3 regions of the Planococcus sp. FY231025 genome follow, and region 3 is predicted to be linked to each of the others. Evidence: riboswitches for the same ligand, from Rfam matches in the RefSeq annotation. Region 3 holds a riboswitch; each other region holds the start of a gene.

Region 1 (7,606 bases), on a different contig from region 3:
CATTGCATCATAAAGTTCAATCTTGGAATAATCCAAATTCCCTTGGTTATTTTCAGCTTGAAAGTGAATCTCCTGCTCCAATTCTTCCAGTTCATCCAAACTTATGTCATGATATCGCATGTTCTTCCCCCTAAATAAAAAAAGACCGTTGTATAACTCTGTAAAATGTTATGGTGGGATAATATGATTGCGGTACAAATACTATTATTAAGATATATTTTACATTTCTAACAAAGTTATATCATTTTCATGATACCAATCCTTAATTCGATACACAATATGCGTTTTATTAATTTTTTGTAAAAGGGATGTTTTTTTGAATTTCAGTTCCTTGTAGACTTTCATTAAATTGTCTAAGGACCGTTCTTTTGGCAAAACAAGGCATCCGAGCTTATTCAAATAAAATCTATAAAACCGGCAGAGGTTTGGACACAATGCCATAAACTGCCGGTTTCTATGCTTTGGGACATTTAAATATGCAATTTGATTTAAAGAATATATATAACCGTTAGTCTGCAACAATGAAAAAATCATTTCATCCGACTTCCGCTTCTCCTTGCCGTACATTTTGTGAAATTAAAATTGAAAAACAAAATGTTCTGATGAACTGGTTTGTAGAATCCAATGCTTTGCTTATGCCAGATACATTTCTTCAACGGAAAACGAGGGCGTCAGTTTTAAACAGAATGATTCATGAAATGCTTAGGATTTCGCAAGTTCCACTTTTCAAGCAATAACTCCACATGCCCATCTGATGTAAAGAAAACATCTAAATCAGTTGCTAGCGCAAAAAAACGGGCCGTGAACACTTCCTCCCCTCCATTGACAAAAACTTCAATGGCACTCGTGTCCAGAAAAATATGAAGCTCCTCAAGCGTAGCCAAAAAACAGCTTCGGCTTTCAACCGTGCCGTTTAGAAATCGTTTTCGCACCATCGTTAACCGCTTCTTCTGTTGATCGTAAATAAGCGTTATATTTTTGCGGATTTCTATTTTTATGTTGCCGGCCAGGTTCTGCAGAAAATGGATCTTCAGCTCCCCTACATTCCCCGAAAGCTCTGGCCACGTCTTTGTTTCATTATCTAAGCTTGATTGGAATGAAAGCCCTTGCGTTTCCCGCAACAACTTTAGTTCCGGCAATGGCTTTTGAATAATCCGATCTTTTCTCAGCTCTAATTCGCGTGGCATCGTTAAGGCATGGACCCAGCCTTTTTCAATTGTGGGCAAATGGGATTCCTGTTCCCCTGTAATTCCCATCCAGCCAAGCATGATCCGCCTTCCTTGTTTATCCTGAAACGTCTGCGGGGCATAAAAATCAAAACCACGATCCAACTCTGTAAATTCGCCATGGGGGAACTCAGTTGTTCCAACTTTCCATCTGCCGACAAAATAGCCAGACTGATGCGCATTATGGTAAAAGGAATTTTTCGCTTTCAACCCTTGAGGGGAAACGATGAGGATGTCTCTTCCATCAAGCTCAAAAAAATCTGGACACTCCCACATATAGCCGAAGTCCATCAATCCATTGAAGCGGTTTCCAGCTAAAATTCCTTTAAGCCCCCATTCCTGTAAATCTGTCGAAGCATAAAGCACAACCGCCCCTTCTTCATAAAAAGTTTGCGCCCCTACAACCATGTACCAAGTTCCATCCCTTTCCCACACTTTCGGATCCCGGAAATGGGCTGTGTATCCTTCTGGCAGCAATACAACCGGGCCTTTTTTTTCAAAATCAAAACCGTTGCTGGAAACGGCCATGCATTGATAAGTTTCAAATTTGCCGTTTCCGTGGTCCACATGCCCTGTATAAAACAAAACCATTTTCCCATCGACTTCAATCGCACTCCCCGAAAAACAGCCATCCTTTTCATACCATTCACTCGGAACAAGCGCCGGCTTGTGTTCTTGCCAATAAACAAGATCCTGGGAGGTAGAATGGCCCCAACATTTAGAGCCGTGCGCCGTACCAAACGGGTTCCATTGAAAAAACACATGATACATGCCTTTGTAATGGATCAATCCGTTTGGATCATTCAACAAACCGACCGCCGGCATCAAGTGGAATTGCAGCCGATGCGGATCGCTATTGTGGTTTTTTTGATACGCTTCGATTGTTTGTGTTATTCTTTCAAACCAATTGAATTGGACCATGATAATCTCCTATTTTCATTATTATTAACAAGCATAACGCCTATTTATTAAAAATTCCAACTAATTGCACTTGGCTCGGCGAAACCGGTTGGCCACGTGTCAGGCACGCGCTCACTTGCTCCCTAGTTATGTGTTGACCCCCTTTACATCCCCCAGGCCTTCCGCTAAACTAGAGCCATCGGGGCAAACCCCGGACACAAAAAAACTGCATACCGTTTTCTGCACTAGGGGTGCTTATTTTAGCTGAGATGCAAGCGCAAGCTTCGATCCCTTATAACTCGATCAGGTTAGGACCTGCGTGAGGAAGTGCGGCACATTTCTGGAAAACTCCTTTTTTTGGGACGCTCATAGATTATGGCTGCATCTTCGCGGATGCGGCCTTTTTTGTGGACTTTTTTAAGGAGGAATAGATTTATGCAACCAATGCACTGCGGCACAAGCCCGATTGTCGGATTCCGTTTTTCTTTGCACCCGATGTCAGGGAACTTTGTCAAAATCATCAAAGGGGCGTTAAAAGGGACAGACACCTCAAATGTCTGGATGCATACGGACGACGTCTCAACCGTCATCCGCGGAAAACAGAACCAGGTTTTCAACGTGGCCAAGGCGATTGTGCTCCATGCGGCAAAAACCGGCGAACACGTCGCGCTTTCCGGAACGTTTTCAATCGGCTGCCCGGGGGACTCGGAGGGAGATGTATATCTGGAGAAAGACGACGAGCTGCCTAATCAGGACGCCACCCCTCAGTATGTTTCTTCCCAGTTCGCCTTATACCCGATGAACAATCCGGATTATATGGCAGTCATCTACCGGGAAATCGATCGTGCCAAAGCCCAAGGCGTGTTCAATGAATCGATGCATTACGCAAGCGGCATCCATGGCGACATCCACGATGTCTTCGCCTTTTATGAAGAGTCGTTCACCCATGCGCGCTCAGAAGAGCATCGCCACCTTGTGATGACGATCTCGATGAGCGTCAACAGCCCATCGCACGGAGGTAGCGCCGATGCTTAAAGATTGGAAATTAAAAGAGATTGTCTTGATGTCGCTCTTTGCCATCGTTTTTGGCATCGTCTATTTGGTGTTTGTCCACGTCGGAAATATCTGGGCCGGAATGATCGGCCCGATCGCGTATGAGTGGATGTTTGGCATCTGGTTTATCGTCTCCATCATCTGCATGTACATCATCCGCAAGCCGGGTGCAGCTTTGATGTCTGAAACCATGGCAGCGGCAATTGAAGTGCTGCTTGGCAATGCCATCGGACCTCGCCTGATTTTATCTGGTGTCATCCAAGGGCTTGGCGCGGAAGCAGCGTTCGCTGTGACCGGCTACAAGCATTTTAATTTGGCTGTCCTGATGCTTGCAGGGGCAGGTTCTGCCGTCTTCAGTTTTATTTATGGCTTTTTTGTTTCGGGATATGCAGCGCTCGATCCGACGTTCGTCGCCTGGATGTTCACGCTGCGTGTGTTGAGCGGCATGATCATAGCTGGCATCGGCGGCAAGTATCTCTCGGATGCCTTGCTGGCGACCGGTTCCCTTCGCGGCTATGCCATTGCCCGTATAGATAAAGGTGACGCCAATGCATGATGCCGTCTTTTCCCTCGATAATGTCCACTTCCGGTTTCCCGATTCCGGACAGCGGACGCTCGACGGGGTTTCATTTGAAATTTTCAGAGGAGAACGGGTTGTCATCACCGGTCCGAGCGGTGCAGGTAAAAGCACGCTGCTGTACTTGCTGAACCGCCTCTATCCTTCGAATTGCGACGGAATTCTCGGCGGCTCCATCAAACTGTACAACAAACCCGCCGAAGACTACGCACCAGGTGAAATCAACCGCCGGACCGCAACGGTCTTCCAGGATCCCGATTCCCAATTTTGCATGCGCACGGTCGAGGAGGAACTGGCATTCACTCTTGAGAATCTGTCCGCCGCAGCTGAAGCCATGGACGCGCGAATTGCTGGGGTATTGGAATTGACCGGCCTTGTGGAACTGCGCCATGCAGTGATCCAATCGCTGTCAGGCGGCATTAAACAGCGGGTGGCCACGGCTTGTGCGCTGATCATGGAACCCGAAGTACTGCTGCTTGATGAACCGCTTGCACACCTCGATCCTTTCACTGCCAAGCAATTCGTCGACTGGCTTTCCGTTCTTCAGAAAAGGCAAGGGCTGACTGTCGTAGCGGTCGAACACCGGCTGGAATTATGGGAAACTTTTTTCAACCGGGAAATTGTTTTGGACAGCAATGGCGCACTCATCGCAGACGTCCCTTTCCGAACGAGACCGCCCTATTCCTTTCCTGTGCGGCCCTCCGTTTATGAAGATGTGCCGGCGCTAAAGGCCGAAGCGATTTCAGTAAAAAAAGAAGGCCGGCTGCTTTTAGCTCCCCTTTCCTTTGAAGCGGCACGCGGCGAAGTGGTGGTCATCGCCGGTCCGAATGGCAGCGGGAAGACCACTCTCTTAAAAGCGTTGTGCGGGATCACTCCTTTAACGGGCGGCCGGATCAACGCACAGAAAGTGGGTTATGTGCCCCAATCACCCGAGTTTTTATTCATTGAATCCTCCATAGAGGCTGAGCTCGCTTTTTCCGGAGCCTCCACACAGACAGAAGTGGAAGAGCTGATGGAACGGCTCCGCTTGACGGATATCAAGGGCAATCATCCGTTCTCGGTGAGCCACGGACAAAAACGGCGTGTCGCCATTGGCGCGATGCTCGCTGACAAGCGGGACGTGCTGTTAATGGACGAGCCAACTTCCGGGCAAGACCTCGCAGCGCTTATGGAACTCTCTACCTTGATCCGTGAACGCGTCCAGGAGGGTGCCACGGTTTTGATCGTCACCCATGACATGGGATTTGCAGCGGGGATTGCAGATTCGGTTTTGCTTATCAAAGATGGGATGCTGAGCGGGAAATTTCCTGCCGAGCGGGTCTGGGCGGATGATTCGCTAATGCAGGCGCATCAGCTGATACAACCGAAAGGAATGGTGCAGCATGCAAGATCTTTTGCATGAAATGAACCCGTCGGTGAAGTTTGTCCTTGTGGCAGCATCGATGCTCGTAATTGCCTTCTTTTTCAATCCCTGGACGCCATTCCTATTCTGGGTCGGCATCCTTCTTTTGCAGGTGCTCTTTAGCCGGATTTCATGGAAAAAGTGGATGCTCTTCATGCTGCCTTTCGCTTTTGCAGCATTCGGCTATCTTTGGACTGCGGTCATCTTCGGGGTAGGAATTCAAGATGAGGTGTACTTCTCTATTGCCGGGTTCGAGGTGGCCAAAGAGCAATGGGAAACGGCTTTGTCGTTGTCCGTTCGCGTCCTGTCTTTCTCCAGCTTGTCGCTGTTATTCGCTTTTACGACCGATCCGGTGAAATTTATCATGAGCCTGATGCAGCAAATGAAGCTTTCGCCAAAACTGGCTTACAGTGTCATGGTTGCCTATCAGTTTTTGCCGCTATTGAAAGAGGAATTCACCCAGATCCGTGAAGCCCACCGACTACGCGGCGCTCAAATCAAACCCCATTGGGGGAACAGGTTGCCTGCCTTCCGCCGTCTGCTCATCCCGATGCTTGCCGGCGCAGTACGGAAGGCAGAACGCGCTGCGTTTGCCATGGAAGCCAGAGGATTTACGGGCGAGCGGCGGAAAGCTTATTACCGCCCTGTCCATGTAGGAAGGAACGATTTCTGGCTGGCCCTGCTCTTTCTAATCGTATTGGCCAGCAGCTGCTTAGGCGGAATTTATCTTGATGGATGAGTGCAATGGAATACCTCCGGTTTTGATTTCTCAATAGTTTTCAGCCGCTTCCCGGCCGCTAGTTTCCGGGAACGCGGTTTTTTGTTTCATCTTTGTTTTTTTCTTGTTACGGTCTTTGTTTTTTAGAATATTTACCTTATGTAATTATGTACATTTATATCTTTTTATTGATTTTCCGCAGCCAGACGGCTGTTTCTCTTCATGATTTCGGTTCTGCCGAAACGGGTATACATCAAGCAAGCACTTTTTTCTATCAGCAAGGAGGCATCGGCATGATTGAATGGGACTTGCTCGACGAAAAGGATGACCGGGTTTATCTGGCTTATATGACCAATCGCCAAGATCCCTTTGTGATGTTCGAACGGGATTTCGGCCAAATGATGGCCCGTGCTTTCGCAGAAATCCATGAAGGCTATACCCACCTTTGGGCCATGAAGCGGGTCGGTGTCATTTTGCCGGATAAAATCTGTTACTTCCCGGACAACGAACTGCTCATTGAACCATCTGTCTATGCTGGCGCATCGAAAAAAGAAGTATACATAATATTTTTATTTTCAAAGAACTCACCTTCTTCCCCGTTCATGTATTCCAAAGGCCTCAATTCCGGATTTTACAGTTCGTTCGAAGCTGCTGCGGAAACCGGTGCCCGTTTGCTGAATTTGATGGCAAACACATATCCGGAACGCGAGTTCAAAGTACTGTGCACAAAGCTGCTTTACGACTTCCGGTGGCATGGATAACGGCCGCTTCACGGCCCATATAAAAAAAGCGACAGCCGGATTGGAGTCAATCCGGCTGTCGCTTTTTTCAGTTTAGAGCGCTGAAACGCTATAGGTGAATTCGTCTTCGTCCACAGCATCCACCCCATTGTCCACATGGACAATCGTTCGGAGCAGCAGCTTCGTTTTCGTATTTTCCACAATCCAGCGCTCGTCAGGCACGATTTCGAATTGCTGCATGAGCGATCCTTTCGATTTCAGCGTGCTGACAAAATCCAGCGACTGTTTTGCTACGACATTCTCGATTAGCTGGAAATCGCTGTCTTCCCGTACTTCATCGATTTGCTTGACGACATGCAATTCGACGTATTCGATCTTCTGGTCGCTGTCGCCTCCTGTGATGTAAATCGTGCCGTTCAGCGTTTCACCTTCGTTTAAGTTCGGCCTCTCCACCACTGTTTCAACGGTCAACGAACCGATTCCAATTGAACTTAAAAACTTTTTGAAATTCATAAAATGGAAACCCCCAGATCATAGTAATTTTCCTATACCACCATGGAATTCTTGTTAAACCCTCAAAGCAGCTCCGTGTAATCATATTGGTTCTCAAGATTGCTCTCGTGTCTATTATAGCGCCGTTTGAACAATTTGTAGAGATGCGAAATCAGTACACGGGCGAGTGCATACATCGGGATGCCGAGAATGACCCCGGCAATGCCGAACAGCGACCCCGCTGTCAGCAATACGAAGATGATCGTGACCGGATGGATGAACAAAGTCTTCCCCATCACCTGCGGTGAGATGAGGTTCCCTTCAACGAGCTGGACCACGGTCCAGACGATTGCCAGCTTCACGAGCATGAATGGTGAAGTCACGAGCGCGATAATCGCCGCCGGCGTTATGGCAATCGCCGGCCCGAGATACGGCACCACGCTTGTGACCATCGCCAGGACGCCAAGCAGGAGTGCGTAATCCATTCCGATGATCAAA
Region 2 (7,606 bases), on a different contig from region 3:
TTTCTTCACATACATCAGCCGGTTGCTGGCAGCAATGCCGACCGCTGCAGCCAAAAGGGAAAAGGTGCTGGAAACGACAGCAGAAATTTGGAAAATGCGTTTTTTCAAAGGAGAGCCTCCCTATCTTCGGTTCTTATAAAGGCGGTACATGCCTGTCTGGACCGGGTTTGAGACATGGGGTTCAATCGCAGCGACAGCTTCGCACAGCAGATCAAGGTCGATTCCGGTGCTGATGTCCATGCGGTGCAGCATGTTGACGACGTCTTCGGTTGCGACGTTGCCGGTGGCACCAGGTGCGAACGGGCAGCCGCCCAAGCCGCCGGCGGACGCGTCAAACCGGTCGACTCCTGCCTGGAGCGCTGCGAAGATATTGGCCAGCGCCATTTTTCGTGTGTCATGGAAATGCGCGGTCATCAGCACATCAGGAAATGCATCTTTCAATTTTTTGAACAGTCTATAGCTCTCAAGCGGCGTTGCCATGCCGATCGTATCAGCGACACTCAACTCGTCGACTCCCCAGTCGGCGAAGGTCCGGCAAAGCGACAAGGTGCCTTCCGGGTTGATGGCCCCTTCGAACGGGCAATAGAACGCGGTGGAGATGCAGGCACGGACGAAAATGCCGTCTTCTTTTAATTGGAGGATGAGCGGTTGGAGCGCATCCATGCTTTCCCTAGTGGTTTTGTTGATGTTTTTCTTATTGAACGAATCGGACACGCCAACGAAAACTGCGACAGCTTTTGCGCCAGATTCGAGTGCGGCATTGATGCCTTTTTCATTCGGCGTCAGGACAAACTGGCGTCCGGTTTTCTCGACATTCGCCATGATTTCTTTGGCATCGGCCATTTGCGGCACCCATTTTGGCGACACGAACGACGTCAGCTCCATTTCTTGCACCCCTGCTGCTTGAAGTCCTTTGATGAATTCGAGTTTCGCTTCCGTGGAAACGGTTTTTCCTTCGTTTTGAAGGCCGTCCCGCGGGCCAACCTCGATTATTGTTGCATTCTTTGGTAAACTTAACATAGTATCCCTCCCAATACCATTGTATCCAGGAGTAGGAGAAAAGAGCAACTTGCAAACAACCAAACAAGGGGGAAATCATTGTGTCACAAGAAGTCGTAATTGTAAGCGCTGTCCGCACGGCGATCGGTTCTTTCGGAGGAGCGCTTAAAGATGTTCCTGCAACAAAATTAGGGGCGATTGTCATCAAAGAAGCTGTCCAGCGCGCAGGAATCAAACCTGAGCAGGTATCTGAAGTCATCATGGGGAATGTGCTTCAGGCAGGGCTTGGGCAGAACCCGGCCCGCCAGTCGGCAATTGAAGCTGGGCTTCCGGAGACGGTTCCGGCAATGACCATCAATAAACTCTGTGGTTCCGGCTTAAAATCGGTCCACCTGGCTTTCCAAGCAATTTATGCAGGAGACGCTGATATCGTCGTGGCAGGCGGCATGGAGAACATGAGCTTGGCGCCATATTTGATGCCGAAAGCAAGGACCGGTTACCGCATGGGCGACCAGACTGTGGTCGACAGCATGCTGCAGGACGGCCTGATGTGTGCATTCAATAATTACCATATGGGCGTCACTGCAGAGAACCTCTGCGACCGCTATGAAATCACCCGCGAAGAGCAGGACGAATTTGCTGCGCGTTCGCAGGCACGGGCGGCGGCGGCAATCGATTCCGGCCGCTTTGATGATGAAATCGTTCCAGTGGAGATTCCGCAGCGCAAAGGCGAGCCGGTGATCTTCAATACGGACGAATATGTGAAGCGCGATTCCACTGCCGAAAAACTTGGCAAATTGCGCCCAGCATTTAAAAAAGAAGGCAGCGTAACTGCCGGCAATGCTTCCGGCATCAACGACGGAGCGGCCGCTGTTGTCGTGATGTCCAAAGCGAAAGCCGAAGAACTGGGTTTGACGCCAATTGCTACCGTCATCGCGAACGGACACGCTGGCGTAGATCCGGCGGTTATGGGCATCGGTCCGGTCCAGGCGGTCAAGAACGTATTGAACAAAGCTGGAATGGCTATGGCTGACATCGAATTGATCGAAGCCAACGAAGCATTCGCAGCCCAATCAATCGCTGTGGACCGTGAATTAGAATTCAATCACGATATTCTGAATGTTAATGGCGGTGCAATCGCACTTGGCCATCCAATCGGGGCAAGCGGCGCCCGGGTTTTTGTAACACTTCTGCATGAAATGCAAAAACGCGATGTCAAAACCGGACTTGCAACACTTTGCATCGGCGGCGGCCAAGGCGTGGCAACGATCGTAAAACGCCCGTAAGGAGAGAGAGCGATGAGCAAGAAAAAACAAGAAACCGAAAGCAATCTGCCGCAGGATATCCTAGCAAAATTGCAGGTGACAAAAGCGAAACTTTTGAAAGAAGAGCAGCAGCGCGCTGAGGAAAAGCACGCCAAGGAATTGTTCGAACGCAAAGAGCGTGAAAAGAACCTGTCATTTGCAGAGCTGCTTGAACGGCATGGCGATAAAGGAAACAAATATTAAATTCATGGATCATTAAATACGGAATGCCGGAAGCTGTTGAGCATATCAACCAGTTTCCGGCTTTTATTTTTTTGCAGTAACTATCAAATGATTTCACAATTGCAGCATAACGGGAAGAATTTTGGGTAAGAGTAAAGAGTGACACCATACATAGAGGGGGATTTTATGAAGAAAGAAAAGCTAATTGAATACAAAATATTCATACCGGCAATCATCATTATCTTGGCGCTTTGTATACCGCTAGGCCTGTATGAAACACGGTCGCTTGAAGTGCTCAATTCAATTTTCACTTCAATCGTGGAAATGTTTAGTTGGGGATACCTTTGGTACGGAATCATCCTAGTAGGAGCGGCCCTATTCTTTTCATTTTCCAAATATGGAAAAGTCGTATTAGGAAATCCAAAGGAAAAGCCACGCCTCTCGTTGTTCGAATATGCTTCAATTCTAATAGCTATGGGCATCGGGTCTACTATCATGCGGACCGGGATGCTTCAATGGTCGTCGGTTGCTAACAATCCGCCTGCCGGTACAGAAGCGGGATCGCCTGAAGCTATGTTGATGGGCAATGCTTACAGCATGTTCCTGTGGGGATTTCAGGTGTTTGCGATTTTCGTCATGATTGCACCGGCCATGGCTTATATTCTGCACGTCAAAAAACGCCCGCTCATGCGGATTTCCGAGGCAGCCCGTGTTATTCTTGGCGATAAGTTGACAGATGGTTGGGCAGGCAAGTTGCTCGATGTTTTATTCCTTCTTAGTATTCTGACCGGGGCAGCTGTCACACTAGGTCTTGGGGCACCGATTGTTACATATAATTTAGCCGCTTTATTGAACATCAATGTCAGCTTCGGGCTAACGCTCATCGTCACGGTCGTCTGGGTTCTGCTGTTTTCAGCAAGCGCCTACCTCGGCATTGAAAAAGGAATCAAACGGCTTAGTACGTTCAATGTCTATCTTGCCGCTGCATTCGGTATATTCATTGTATTGGCAGGCCCTGGCGTATTCATCATGAATTTCTTTACGGACAGTGTCTCGTATTTGTTCGCTAATTATCTGTCGTTCTCGCTAAGCACCGATTCAGTCTATCAAGGAGAAGCCTCGCATGTACAAAGCAATACCGTTTTCTGGTTTGCTTATAGTGCGACTTGGGCCATGTTGCACAGCGTATTCGCTGCCCGGATTTCAAAAGGCCGGACGATCAAAGAGATGATTCTCACCTATATGCTGGCGCCGACATTGTTGTCTTGGATTGCGACCGGTGTATTAGGCGGATTGGGAGTTCACCGACAGCTGACCGGACAATTGAACATACTGGAGTTGGTCCAGACTGAAGATCGGATGGCGGTCATTCCTGAAATCCTCTCAACCTTGCCGTTAAGCGGACTGGCCATTGTCGTCTTCATCATCGTTTCGCTTGTCTTCCTGACAACAACGCTTGATTCGACAACGTATACGGTCGCCGCTTATACAAGTACACGGGATATGAGCAATCATGAACCACCAAAATCATTGCGCCTCATCATTGCAGCGATTATAACCGTTCTGGCTTTGGTATTGATGAGAATAGGAGGGCTTGCTCCACTGGAAGTCATTTCCGGATTGATGGGCTTGCCGATAATTTTGATCACTTTCCTGATGCTTTTTGCAGCGAAGAAGATGCTGGATAACGACGAAGCATGGAAACACAATATCCGTAAATAGAATTTCAAGCTTCTGATCAGATATCATAATTGATACTGAAAAATTCATTGCAAGAAATTTTGAATTATTATTTTATCTATGGTATAGTGATGCCGACAACATGAATATCGCAATCCACTAGGGGAGCCGGTTACCGGCTGAGACGAGCAACGCTCGGACCCTTTGAACCTGATCTGGATCATACCAGCGGAGGGAAGTGGGCGAATGGATGCTCCTCTCTTTTTTTGTGCAGCTGACAATCGCCGCTTTCCTTTACTGGAAAGCGGTATTTTATTTGCTCAAAAAAGGAGATGGAGAAATGGCTTTTTGCAAAGAGGTACGGTTGGAATGTGATGGATTGTGGCAGGCAAGTTTTGAGCATCCGTTCGTGAAAGGGATCGCGGACGGCACGTTGCCGCTCGGCATATTCAAGTATTACGTCATGCAGGATGCCTATTATTTAACGCATTTTGCCAAAGTACAGGCAATCGGAGCGGTAAAGGCGGCGGACCTTGAGACGACGAGAAGCTTCGCGCATCATGCCGAACAGACATGTGCAGCAGAAATGGCACTCCACGAATCGTTCATGGATTTACTCGGTGTCACGAAGAGCGATTGGGAGTTGTTCGAACCTTCTCCGAGTGCCTATGCTTACGTTTCGCATATGTACCGTTCTGCAGAAGGCGACTTGGCGGATGTACTGGCTGCCATTCTGCCGTGCTACTGGCTTTATTTTGAAATCGGAGAGCGCTTGAAAGATGCCGCACCCGGTCATCCCATCTACGACCGGTGGATTGGCACATACGGTTCTGAGTGGTTCGGCGAACTGGTCAATGAGCAGAAAGAGCGCATGGACCGGTTGGCAGAAGGGCTTTCTGAAAAACGGCTTAAACAGTTGAAAGACCGGTTCCGCCGGAGCAGCTATTACGAATGGAATTTTTGGCAGCAGGCGTGGACGATGGAAAGCTGGGAAGTTGCGCCGCAAGTGGGAGAGGAGAATGCGTATGTTGATTGAGGTCCGGTCAAAGGAGCCGATCATTCATTGCATCACCAACCAGGTCGCCGCAAATTTCCAGGCAAACGGGCTGCTCGCATTAGGTGCATCACCGATCATGGGAGATGCAGTGGAAGAGGCAGAAGAACTGACCCTTCTGGCAGATGCGTTATCGCTGAATATTGGGACACTCTCACAGCGTTCCCTCGACAGCATGCTGATATCGGGGAAAGCAGCGAACCGGAAAGGGATACCGGTCGTGCTGGATCCGGTCGGGGCAGGCGCGACACGGTTCCGGCTTTCGGCTGTAAACCAATTGCTTCAAGGAGTGGAAATCACGTTGCTGCGCTGCAATGCCGGGGAGCTGGCCGCGATTGCCAGAGCCGATTGGCAGGCAAAGGGCGTGGATGCCGGAGCAGGCGATGCCGATATTGAACCATTGGCAATGGAAGTGGCACGCCGCTATCGATTGGCCGTAGCGGTAACGGGCGAAACGGACATCGTGACGGATGGCCAAACGGTGGAGTACATCCCCCATGGCAGTCCGAAAATGGCAGAGGTAACGGGCATGGGGTGCCTATTGAGCGCAGTCGCAGCTGCTTTCCTTGCATCAGTGGAAGGGCCGCCCATGACGATAGCCGCGGAAGCGCTCCGTTATTACGGCATTGCCGGCGAAAACGCAGCTGCCGAAGCCCCGGGGCCGGGGAGTTTCAGCGCCCAATTTTTGGACCTTCTTGCAAGCACGGAACAGCAGAACATTGATGAAGCAAGCAAAATGGGAGGGATGTTGTATGGGCGCGATTAAGGAAGTGCTGACGATTGCCGGTTCTGATTCCGGCGGAGGCGCCGGGATTCAGGCGGACATCAAAACATTTCAGGAACTCGGCGTGTTTGGAACTTCTGCCATTACGGCGGTAACGGCTCAAAATACCCGGGGCGTCAGCGGCATTTTCCCGGTGGAAAGGGGAACAGTCCGGCAGCAAATCGATGCGGTGGGCAGCGACTTTGACATTGCAGCAGTCAAAACCGGCATGCTGTTTGATGCCTCGATCATCGAGGAAACGGCTAAAGGAATCCGGAGATACGGATGGAAGTATGTCATTGTCGATCCGGTCATGATTGCAAAAGGAGGGGCCGCACTTTTGCAGGAAGAGGCGGTGGAGGCGATGAAAGCCCAGCTTTTGCCCCTCGCCACGGTTATTACTCCGAACATTCCGGAGGCGGAAGTATTGAGCGGCATTGAAATCCGCGACCCGGAAACACGGCTCCTGGCAGCAAAACGCATTCTGGATTACGGAGCGGAGTCGGTCGTCATCAAAGGCGGCCACGGCAGCGATCCGGACTTTACCGAGGACTTCTACCTCCATAGCGGCGGCGCATCGCTTATGCTGCGCTCAAACCGGATCCGCACCCGTCAGACACATGGCACCGGCTGCACATTCGCAGCGGCCCTGACAGCTGAAATGGCAAAAGGCGCTCCAATGAACGAAGCGCTTTTCACTGCCAAGCAATTTGTCCAAGCAGCACTTGGCCATCCTTTGAATATTGGATCAGGCCATGGACCGACCAATCACGCAGCCTTCAGAAACTTCAGCGGAAAGGGGGAAGTCCAGCTTGTTTAGCAGACCATCAATTTATTTCATCATGGGTACGTCGAATGCAAAGGAAAAAGAGCCGCATTTTTTGCTTAATGAAGCTCTGGCAGCCGGGATTACCCATTTTCAGCTGCGTGAAAAAGGGGAGACCGCATTACGGGGGGAAGCGTTGGAGAGATTCGCACGGGAATGCCAGGCTCTATGCAAGCGGTATAGCGTGCCGTTCATCATCAACGACGATGTAGAACTGGCGCTTGCAATCGGAGCGGACGGCGTCCATGTCGGGCAAGAGGATATGCATTCCGGCGATGTACGCGCGCTGATCGGCGCAGAGAAAGTGCTGGGAGTTTCAGTCCATTCCGAGGAAGAAGCAGCACAGGCTATTGCACGCGGCGCTGATTATCTTGGCATGGGGCCGGTATTCGCTACGAGCTCGAAAAGCGATGCGAAAGCGCCGGCTGGGGTCAGGAAAATCATAGAAGTTGCCAGGCAATACCCCAAAGTTCCGGTCATCGGCATTGGCGGAATCACATCGGAAAATGCAAGCGAAGTCTGGCAGGCGGGCGCAGCTGGAGTAGCCGTTATTTCCGCAATTGCAAAAGCGAGGGACGTTTCCACAGAAATTGGCCGGCTCCGAGATTCATTTGAAAGAGGGCAGATGATATGAAAACGAAAAAGCTCGTCCTGATGGCAATGTTCGTTGCGATTGCAGTGGCAGGATCCGCATTTGTATCGTTTCCTGCCGGAATAGCCCGGGCTTATCCTGTACAGCATGCGATCAACGTAATGGCGGCAGTCCTTTTCGGGCCCCTTCCGGCGGTCGTCATCGC
Region 3 (7,606 bases):
CGAGCTTCACCGCTTCCGTCGCGATGCCCTTGCCTGTCGATGCTTTGTCGATCGAATAGCCGACAAGCGCACTGAGGAACGGAAGCCGCTTGATGCTGTACAAGGAGATATGGCCAATCATCCGGTCAGTGCCGGGCTCGAAAACCCCGAAGCTGTATTCACGGTTCTCGCGTGCCTGATAGACCGATTCCCTGATTTTTTCCCGCTGCACCATCGGCGTAAAATAACTATCCGGATGACGGGGTTCATAAATCGACCAGTATTCACGGTTGCGAAGCAGCAAATGCACCATTTCCTCTGCATCATCCACTGTCAAATTCCGAATGTAACAGGCGCGCCCCTCGAATCGTAGATTCATATCAGTTCCCGGCAGCGGTCAGCGCATTGAATTCTTTGGCATCCTTCACGCAAAGCGCGATCCCTTTTTCCCAGAAAGCGGATTGGGTGATATCTTCCCCGAGATGCTTGAGCGCCAGGTCTTCTGCCGTCATGACCGCTGTGTCGCGCAGGAGCGCCATGTACTTCTCTTCAAAACCGGCGCCCTCTTCAAGCGCTTTTGCGTATACACTCAAGGAGAACAGGTAGCCGAATGTGTAAGGGAAATTGTAGAATGGCACATACGTAATATAAAAATGCAGCTTCGAAGCCCAGAAATGCGGGTGCAGCGATTTCAATCCGCCGGCAAACCCTTCTTCCTGCGCCTGCGACATCAATTCGTTCAACCGACCGGCTGACACAACGCCTTTTTTGCGCTCTTCATAGAAACGCGTTTCAAACAGGAAGCGGGAATGGATGTTCATGAAGAACGCCACACTCCGCTGGACCTTGTCTTCAAGCAGTGCAATTTTTTCTTCATCGCTTTGTGCGTTTTTAACTGCCGCATCGGCTACGATCATCTCAGCAAATGTCGAAGCGGTTTCGGCCACATTCATCGCATACGAGCGGTTCAGCGGGTGCACCGGCCGAAGCGCGTACGAATGGAATGCATGGCCAAGCTCGTGGGCAAGCGTCGCCACGTTCGACATCGATCCGCTGTAGGTCATGAAGATGCGGGATTCCTCCGACATCGGCAAGCTCGTGCAGAATCCGCCGGGGCGCTTGTTCGGACGGTCTTCGGCTTCAATCCAACCTTTCTCGAAAGCGTCCTGTGCAAACTTCCGGAGCTCGGGGCCGAACTTTCCGAAATGCTCGAGAATAAAGTCAGCGCCTTCCTGGTAGGAGAATTTTTGGGTGCTGGCTGTCACCGGGGCATCTATATCAAACCAATCCAGGCCGTCTTTCCCCAAGATTTCCGCTTTGCGGTTCAGATAGTCGACAAACGGCCCTTTGTTATTGCTAATTGCTCCCCACATTGCATCCAAGGTTTCCTGCTTCATGCGGTTCATATGAAGCGGCTCCTGCAGGACATTGTCCCAGCCGCGCTTTTTATAGATTTCCAGGCGGAAGCCTGCAATCGAATTCAAGGTTTTGGCGAAAAACTCCTCTTTCCCGGTCCATGCCTCTTCGAGTTTCGTATAAGATTCCTCGCGTACGGCCGGTTCGGCGTGGGCGCTCAGGTTGTTCGCCTGCCCGACGGACAGCACTTTCTCTTCGCCGTCGACTGTTACGGTGATTTTGATATCCCCCACCAGCATGTCGTATAACTGGCTCCAACCGTGATAGCCGTCCATGCTCAATGCATTGATCAGGTTTTCCTCTTTTTCAGAAAGCAGCATTTCCGCTTCTTCACGCCATTCATTCAGCACAAAACCGAACTCTTTCAGTTCATCGGTTTCCAACAGGCTCTTCCATACAGCATCTTCTGTCCCTGTCAGGTCTTTTTGGATTTTCTGCAGTGCGGACTGGAAACGGGATGACAGAGCCGCCGATTCGCTTTGCAGAATCCCCGCTTTTTTGTCTTCTGTATTTTGCGCCATCAGGCAGCCAATATAAGCACCAGACTGGCTTAGATGCTGCATCAGCCCTTTGATTTCCTCCAAAAGGCCGGCAATGCGCGGCGCGTCTTCAGCTGATGCCGGCACCTGGAAACTTTGGGCCGCTTTTTCGAATTCTTCCAAGCGCGGCGCTGCCTGGTCCATATGTACGCGCAATTCCGCTGAATCGCTTCCGCCTGGGAAAAGGCTATCCAAGTCCCAGACTTCCGGAAATTTAACTGTCATTCTGTTTCCTCCTGTGGTAAACGAAATTTTCTAAAAACACTTATAAGTATACCATTTTTATTGAACGGGAGGAATAATGGGCCGCGCCGCCTTCCTTTTGTTTGAACTGGAAAAAGTGACGAAACTTTCACAAACTCGCTCCTTTATTGCTTTTTTTGGAAGAAGCTATTTGTTGAACCAATCGATGACAGGTATACTAAATTGAAAGGAGGGATCTGCTATGATTCGGGTATTGTTGATGACGCTCGCTTTCGGAGCCGTTGTCGCTATAAATGCGTTGGCCACTATCCTGCCGCTGAATGGCCAAACGACTGGGGAAATTTCAAACCGGTTGCCCGTGATGATCACACCGGCCGGCTATGTGTTTTCGATCTGGTCTCTCATATATATCCTGTTGGCCCTTTGGATCGCCGGCTTCTGGATTCGTTTGAAAAAAGGAGAAACTCCCTCATCTAAAATTGCATTATTTTTCTTATTAAGTGCCGGATTCAACATCGCTTGGATTTTATTGTGGCATTATGAATTCTTCCTCTGGACGCTCGTCGCCATGGTCGGCTATCTGCTTTCCTTGATCGCCCTATATCTGCAGTACAATAATAGCGATCAGAAAGTGACCGAGCGGCTGCCGGTTTCAGTCAATATGGGCTGGATCAGTGTGGCGACCATCACAAATGTTGCTTACATACTGACTTATTTCAATTGGGGCGGCTGGGGCTTGAGCGACCAGCTCTGGACGGTCATCATGCTGACTGTCGGAACCGCGCTCGCACTCCATGTCCGATTCCACCATTCCGACATTCCATTTGCCTTAGTCTTCGTCTGGGCATTCATCGGCATCGCCGTTAAACACGGCACAAGCGAATTGCTCGTCACAACCGCTTCCCTGTTTTTAAGCGGCGTTATTGTGACCGGTGTTCTGCTTATCAAAAAAAGACCTTGAAGGGTCTTTTAGACTGTAGAAAAAGTTCAATTGTGATGAATAAAGATGTATAAGCCCGACAGGGTGGGCCACCTGTATTCAAAAAAGGAGTAGGACGCTTATTCTGCTTTGTGTAACTAATTACAAGCCGTTTGCTTTATGATCCGGAACGGAAGGCGCCAAGTGCAAACATTGTGCTCCTGCAGTGCTTCGCACTTCGTCGCAAAGCTAATGGCCGAACTGCCTTCGGCCATTAACTTTCCTGCGGGATAGCGAAGTGCCGAAATCCACTCGGACGCCAGTCCGAGTTAGTTCGGCTCGAGCCCGCGGAAACGTCCGCCTAAAGTGGAGGATTCGAGATAGCTCCGCTCATATGAATATTCATTGTTTAAGAGGAATAAATTTTCTTCTGTCTACAAATTAAAAGACCTTAAAGGGTCTTTTTTTATTGCGACAAACTTTCACCAAAAAGAAAAGGCTGCAAACGGCCTCGTTATGAGGATGCCTGCAGCCTGAAAAGCTTTTTAATTATCCAGTTTCGTCAATAGGACCGGTTCGCCTTTTGTAACCAGGACTGTATGTTCAATCTGCGCCACCAGCGACTGGTCCGGCGTGATGAATGTCCAGCCGTCGCCTGATTCGATGATGTGCTCTGCTTTCTGTGAGATAAACGGCTCCACAGCCAGCACCATGCCTTCTTTCAGGATGGTCTTCTCCCATGCATCGTAATAATTCAAAATATGCTGCGGGGCTTCATGGAGTGATTTCCCGATGCCGTGCCCGGTCAGGTTCTTGATGACAAAAAGGCCCTGCTGCTTCGCTTCGCGCTCCACCGCTTTCCCGATCTGGTTCAGCTTCGCGCCGGCTTTCACTTTCGTCATAGCGAAATCGAAAGCGGATGCTGCCACTTCACAAAGCTTCTCTTTTTCCGGATGGCCTTCACCGACCACAAAGGAAATCCCCGTGTCCGCAAAATAGCCTTCATAAGAACCCGATACATCAATATTGACCATGTCGCCTTCTTCAATGACGCGTTTGCCGGGAATGCCATGCGCCACTTCTTCGTTTACGCTGATGCACGTATAGCCCGGAAAATCATATTCCGATTTCGGTCCGGATACGCCGCCAAGTTCCGCAAACAGCTTGCCGCCCAATTCATCGATTTCCTTTGTCGTAACACCCGGCTTGGTCGCCGCTTTCATTTCTTCACGGATCTTCGCTACCATCTGTCCGGCTTTTTTTAGCATTTCTATATCTTTTTCAGTCGTCGCAATCATTAAATACCCTTCTTTCAAATTGTCTAAGAGAAATTATACCATATAAAAAGAGGACTATCCTAATGATAGTCCCCTTCCACTTATGCTTTTGCGTCGACGAGTTTCGGGGCTGCGGCAAAGAGCGCCGAGCAGACGAAAGCCGCCAAGAGAAATACCGGAATCATATAGGTTGCGTTGTAGGCAGCGGAATAGATCAGTACATTCCCTTCTGCAAACATCCCGAAGAACAGAATGCCGGTGATCACGTGGGTGATATACCGCAGAACCGAACCGACCAAAACGCCCAGTACGATCGCTGTAATCATCTTCCCTGTGCGCCTTTCTTCAGCAGCCTGCAGATAACGGCCCCGCATGATTCCCGCAAAGCCTACTACTCCGTAAGCCAGCAAATAATCCAGAATGACTTGCAGCACGACATAGCCGAACGACAGCGGCGTCACCGATATGGTGCCTGTGACGATTTGCAGGAGCCCTACCAACAGCCCGGTCAAGACGCCGGCAGCGACGCCTCTTCTGAATGCCATCAGGACAATCGGAATCATGACCAGACTGACAGATCCCCCTTGCGGCATTTTGAATGCCACAAAGTCGAGGATAAATCCGAGGGCGCCGAAAATCGCAATCTCCACCATTAAAATAACCCGTTTATTTCTCATAACTTCCTCCTTATGTGTTGTGCACATCACCAGAAGGGCCGCGCGAATAAAAAACCATATAAAAGCGGCGCCAGGACAGAGCCTGGCGCCGCGTAAGGGCCGGTTTCCATCCACATCCCTGCGCAAGTGTTAACTTACAGGTTCAAAGGGTAAGAACAATGTGTTCACTCTCAGCATATAGCTCCCCTTGTGGTGCATACATATTTTTCTTTCACCCCTATTGTACACAAACGCCCGACTTTAAGCAACGCAGTTTCAAGCTAGCCCCAGAGGGTAACAGGTAAGTATGAAGCAAATAGTCGAAAGGTGGTGAAGGCAGCGGAACCAGGCGCTGCTGAGTATGATCGAGTTATTGAAAGAGTTGATTAAAATCCAAAGCGACACCAAACAAGGAGCGAACGATGCTCTTCTTTTTTGTGCCGAATGGCTGAAGGAGAAAGGGCAGGACGCCAAGGTCCATGACAATAACGGATATTTGATGCTGACTGCCGCAAAGGGCCAAGGACAGGACACCATCGTGTGGAATGGGCATGTCGATGTCGTTCCTGGACATCCCGAACAGTTTGTGCCGATGGAAGAAATGGGGCGCATTTACGGGCGGGGGTCCGCTGACATGAAAGCCGGAGTTGCGGCGATGATGCAAGCTTTCATCGAACTGGATGGATCCGAGCTCAACCGCAACGTCCAGCTGCACATTGTCACCGATGAAGAAATCGGCGGCCGCAACACCTCGAAATGGCTGGTCGAGCAAGGCTACACCGGCGATTTTGTCATATGCGGCGAGCCGACCGGCCTGAAAATCGGCTTGCAGTCGAAAGGGATTCTCCGCATGGATTTGACCTTCAAAGGCAAACCCGCGCATGGCAGCCGCCCATGGGAGGGCATCAACGCCATCGAGTCAGCGATGAAGTTTCATATGGGAATGGCTGATCTGCCTTTCCGCAAGGAATCGACCGAATACTACGAGCAGCCGTCGGTCAATTTGCCGATCATCAAAGCGGGAGACCGCTATAACGTTGTTCCGGAAATCTGCGAAATGTCCTATGACATCCGCTTTATGCCGGGCCAGGACAAAGACGAAATTGTCCGGCAGATGGCGGACCTCGCTGATAACTTGAACCTGGACATGGAATACAAAGCGAGCGGTTCCACGCCCGCCTTGACGACGACCAAAGAAAATCCCTACATTCAATCGCTGCAAAAAGCGATCCGCGAAACAGCGGAAACCGAACCTGTCCTGTTCGGTCAGCATGGTGCTGCTGATACCCGCTATTACGCAGCCGTCAACGGCGGCGAAGGTGCGATCGAATTCGGCCCTTCAGGCGATGACTGGCACGGAAACGCCGAATACGCGGATATCTCAAGCATCCATCAATACAAAGACATTCTAAAGCAGCTTGCCGCTGCTCCGCTTTAAGGTTTAACAAGCAGAAAAACCGGGAACAATAAAACATACTCTATCCACGTCAGGAGTGATAAACATGGGAATCGGAAGAATTGTAAAAACAGCCATCAAGTTTGCGCCGATCGCGTATCCAATCATTAAAAAAGCGATGAACAAACAAAAAGCAGGAACTACCTCTACGCGCAGAACGCCTAAGCCAAAGCGTTGATATAAAACACAAAAACCCGCTCCGGAAAATCCGGAGCGGGTTTTTGCATTGTCGAGAAAGATATATAATACTTGGTTCTTAATCGATATTCCGCAGGCGTCTCCGCCGTTTTGCTTCATATCTCAGATAGCCCTACTAAATGGATAAAGTTATCAGCTTTAAAGAGCTAAACCAGCGCCGGCGCGTCTACGGGCTGGGCGAAGCTATGAGACGAGTGTACTTCTCGGCTCATGGCGAAAGCCATGCCCAAAGCGGCCGAAGCGAGGTGAAAAGTTCGTTTTTTTATTAACTTATTTAAAGAGGCTTTTGCATGATTTATCTAGGCATACGGCAATGCTTCACGCAAAGCGTAATATTCCTCTTCGAGCCCTTCAGAAGGACGGCTTGCAGCCGGGCTGCCGGATATGGCACTTTCACGGTCCGATTCCTGCTGGGCCGTGATTTCCTCAAAAGATAAAGGCGCGGCCTTCGGCAATTCCCCGTTTTCCACTTTCCAGCCCTTTTGGTAGCTATCCAAAAAAGCATTGGCCATCGCCTGATAGCCTTTGAAATTCGGATGGACATCCGCCGCATTCGGCACTTTGTCCACCGCGTCGTTGCCGAATGCGCCTTGGACCGGCACAAAGACCGCCCCTGCTTTTTCAGCGCTTTGCTTTAAAATGACATTCAGCAGATCAAGCTGTTTTGCAGTTCCCGCTTTTTGGCTTTCACGGGCATGCGGATATGCAAAATAATAGCCCATGACATAAACATCCGCGTTCGGTGCACGCTTTTTCAATTCCGCTAAGATCTCATCCAGGTTCTCCCGCGCATTATTCAATGCAAAGTCGGCCTGGATTTGCGGAAAAGCCAAAGACCCTTGTTCAGAATCGGCCTGCACAAGCCGCAGCAGATCATTTGCGCCGGCTGAAAGCGTAATGATGTTGGCAGAAGCCAACAGGTCTTTCGCTTCTTCCGATTTGACCCGCTCTAGTACATCTTC

What was found. Region 3 has a riboswitch for thiamine pyrophosphate ahead of thiT (energy-coupled thiamine transporter ThiT). Riboswitches for the same ligand answer to the same signal wherever they lie in the genome.
Region 1: another riboswitch for thiamine pyrophosphate. It lies ahead of ACTL32_RS13265 (YkoF family thiamine/hydroxymethylpyrimidine-binding protein); the one in region 3 lies ahead of thiT (energy-coupled thiamine transporter ThiT).
Region 2: another riboswitch for thiamine pyrophosphate. It lies ahead of tenA (thiaminase II); the one in region 3 lies ahead of thiT (energy-coupled thiamine transporter ThiT).

Annotation. Positions count from the first base shown of each region.
Region 1 covers NZ_JBQJJG010000008.1:305,061-312,666, reverse strand. Annotated here, with positions in the region: gene ACTL32_RS13275 (hypothetical protein) at 1-120, opposite strand, end outside; gene ACTL32_RS13270 (glycoside hydrolase family 32 protein) at 678-2,147, opposite strand; TPP riboswitch at 2,364-2,469, shown strand; gene ACTL32_RS13265 (YkoF family thiamine/hydroxymethylpyrimidine-binding protein) at 2,562-3,161, shown strand; gene ACTL32_RS13260 (ECF transporter S component) at 3,154-3,735, shown strand; gene ACTL32_RS13255 (ABC transporter ATP-binding protein) at 3,728-5,158, shown strand; gene ACTL32_RS13250 (energy-coupling factor transporter transmembrane component T family protein) at 5,139-5,897, shown strand; gene ACTL32_RS13245 (hypothetical protein) at 6,170-6,637, shown strand; gene ACTL32_RS13240 (sporulation protein) at 6,710-7,129, opposite strand; gene ACTL32_RS13235 (AI-2E family transporter) at 7,192-7,606, opposite strand, start outside.
Region 2 covers NZ_JBQJJG010000008.1:119,818-127,423, forward strand. Annotated here, with positions in the region: gene ACTL32_RS12270 (alpha/beta hydrolase) at 1-108, opposite strand, end outside; gene ACTL32_RS12275 (hydroxymethylglutaryl-CoA lyase) at 121-1,020, opposite strand; gene ACTL32_RS12280 (acetyl-CoA C-acetyltransferase) at 1,098-2,285, shown strand; gene ACTL32_RS12285 (DUF3886 domain-containing protein) at 2,298-2,507, shown strand; gene ACTL32_RS12290 (BCCT family transporter) at 2,673-4,208, shown strand; TPP riboswitch at 4,318-4,420, shown strand; gene tenA (thiaminase II) at 4,507-5,202, shown strand; gene thiM (hydroxyethylthiazole kinase) at 5,192-5,986, shown strand; gene thiD (bifunctional hydroxymethylpyrimidine kinase/phosphomethylpyrimidine kinase) at 5,973-6,803, shown strand; gene thiE (thiamine phosphate synthase) at 6,796-7,443, shown strand; gene thiW (energy coupling factor transporter S component ThiW) at 7,440-7,606, shown strand, end outside.
Region 3 covers NZ_JBQJJG010000013.1:44,935-52,540, reverse strand. Annotated here, with positions in the region: gene ACTL32_RS17220 (GNAT family N-acetyltransferase) at 1-358, opposite strand, end outside; gene ACTL32_RS17215 (M3 family oligoendopeptidase) at 360-2,159, opposite strand; gene ACTL32_RS17210 (tryptophan-rich sensory protein) at 2,380-3,099, shown strand; gene map (type I methionyl aminopeptidase) at 3,603-4,355, opposite strand; gene thiT (energy-coupled thiamine transporter ThiT) at 4,436-5,011, opposite strand; TPP riboswitch at 5,110-5,209, opposite strand; gene ACTL32_RS17195 (M20 family metallopeptidase) at 5,352-6,428, shown strand; gene ACTL32_RS17190 (hypothetical protein) at 6,432-6,743, opposite strand; gene ACTL32_RS17185 (SGNH/GDSL hydrolase family protein) at 6,944-7,606, opposite strand, start outside.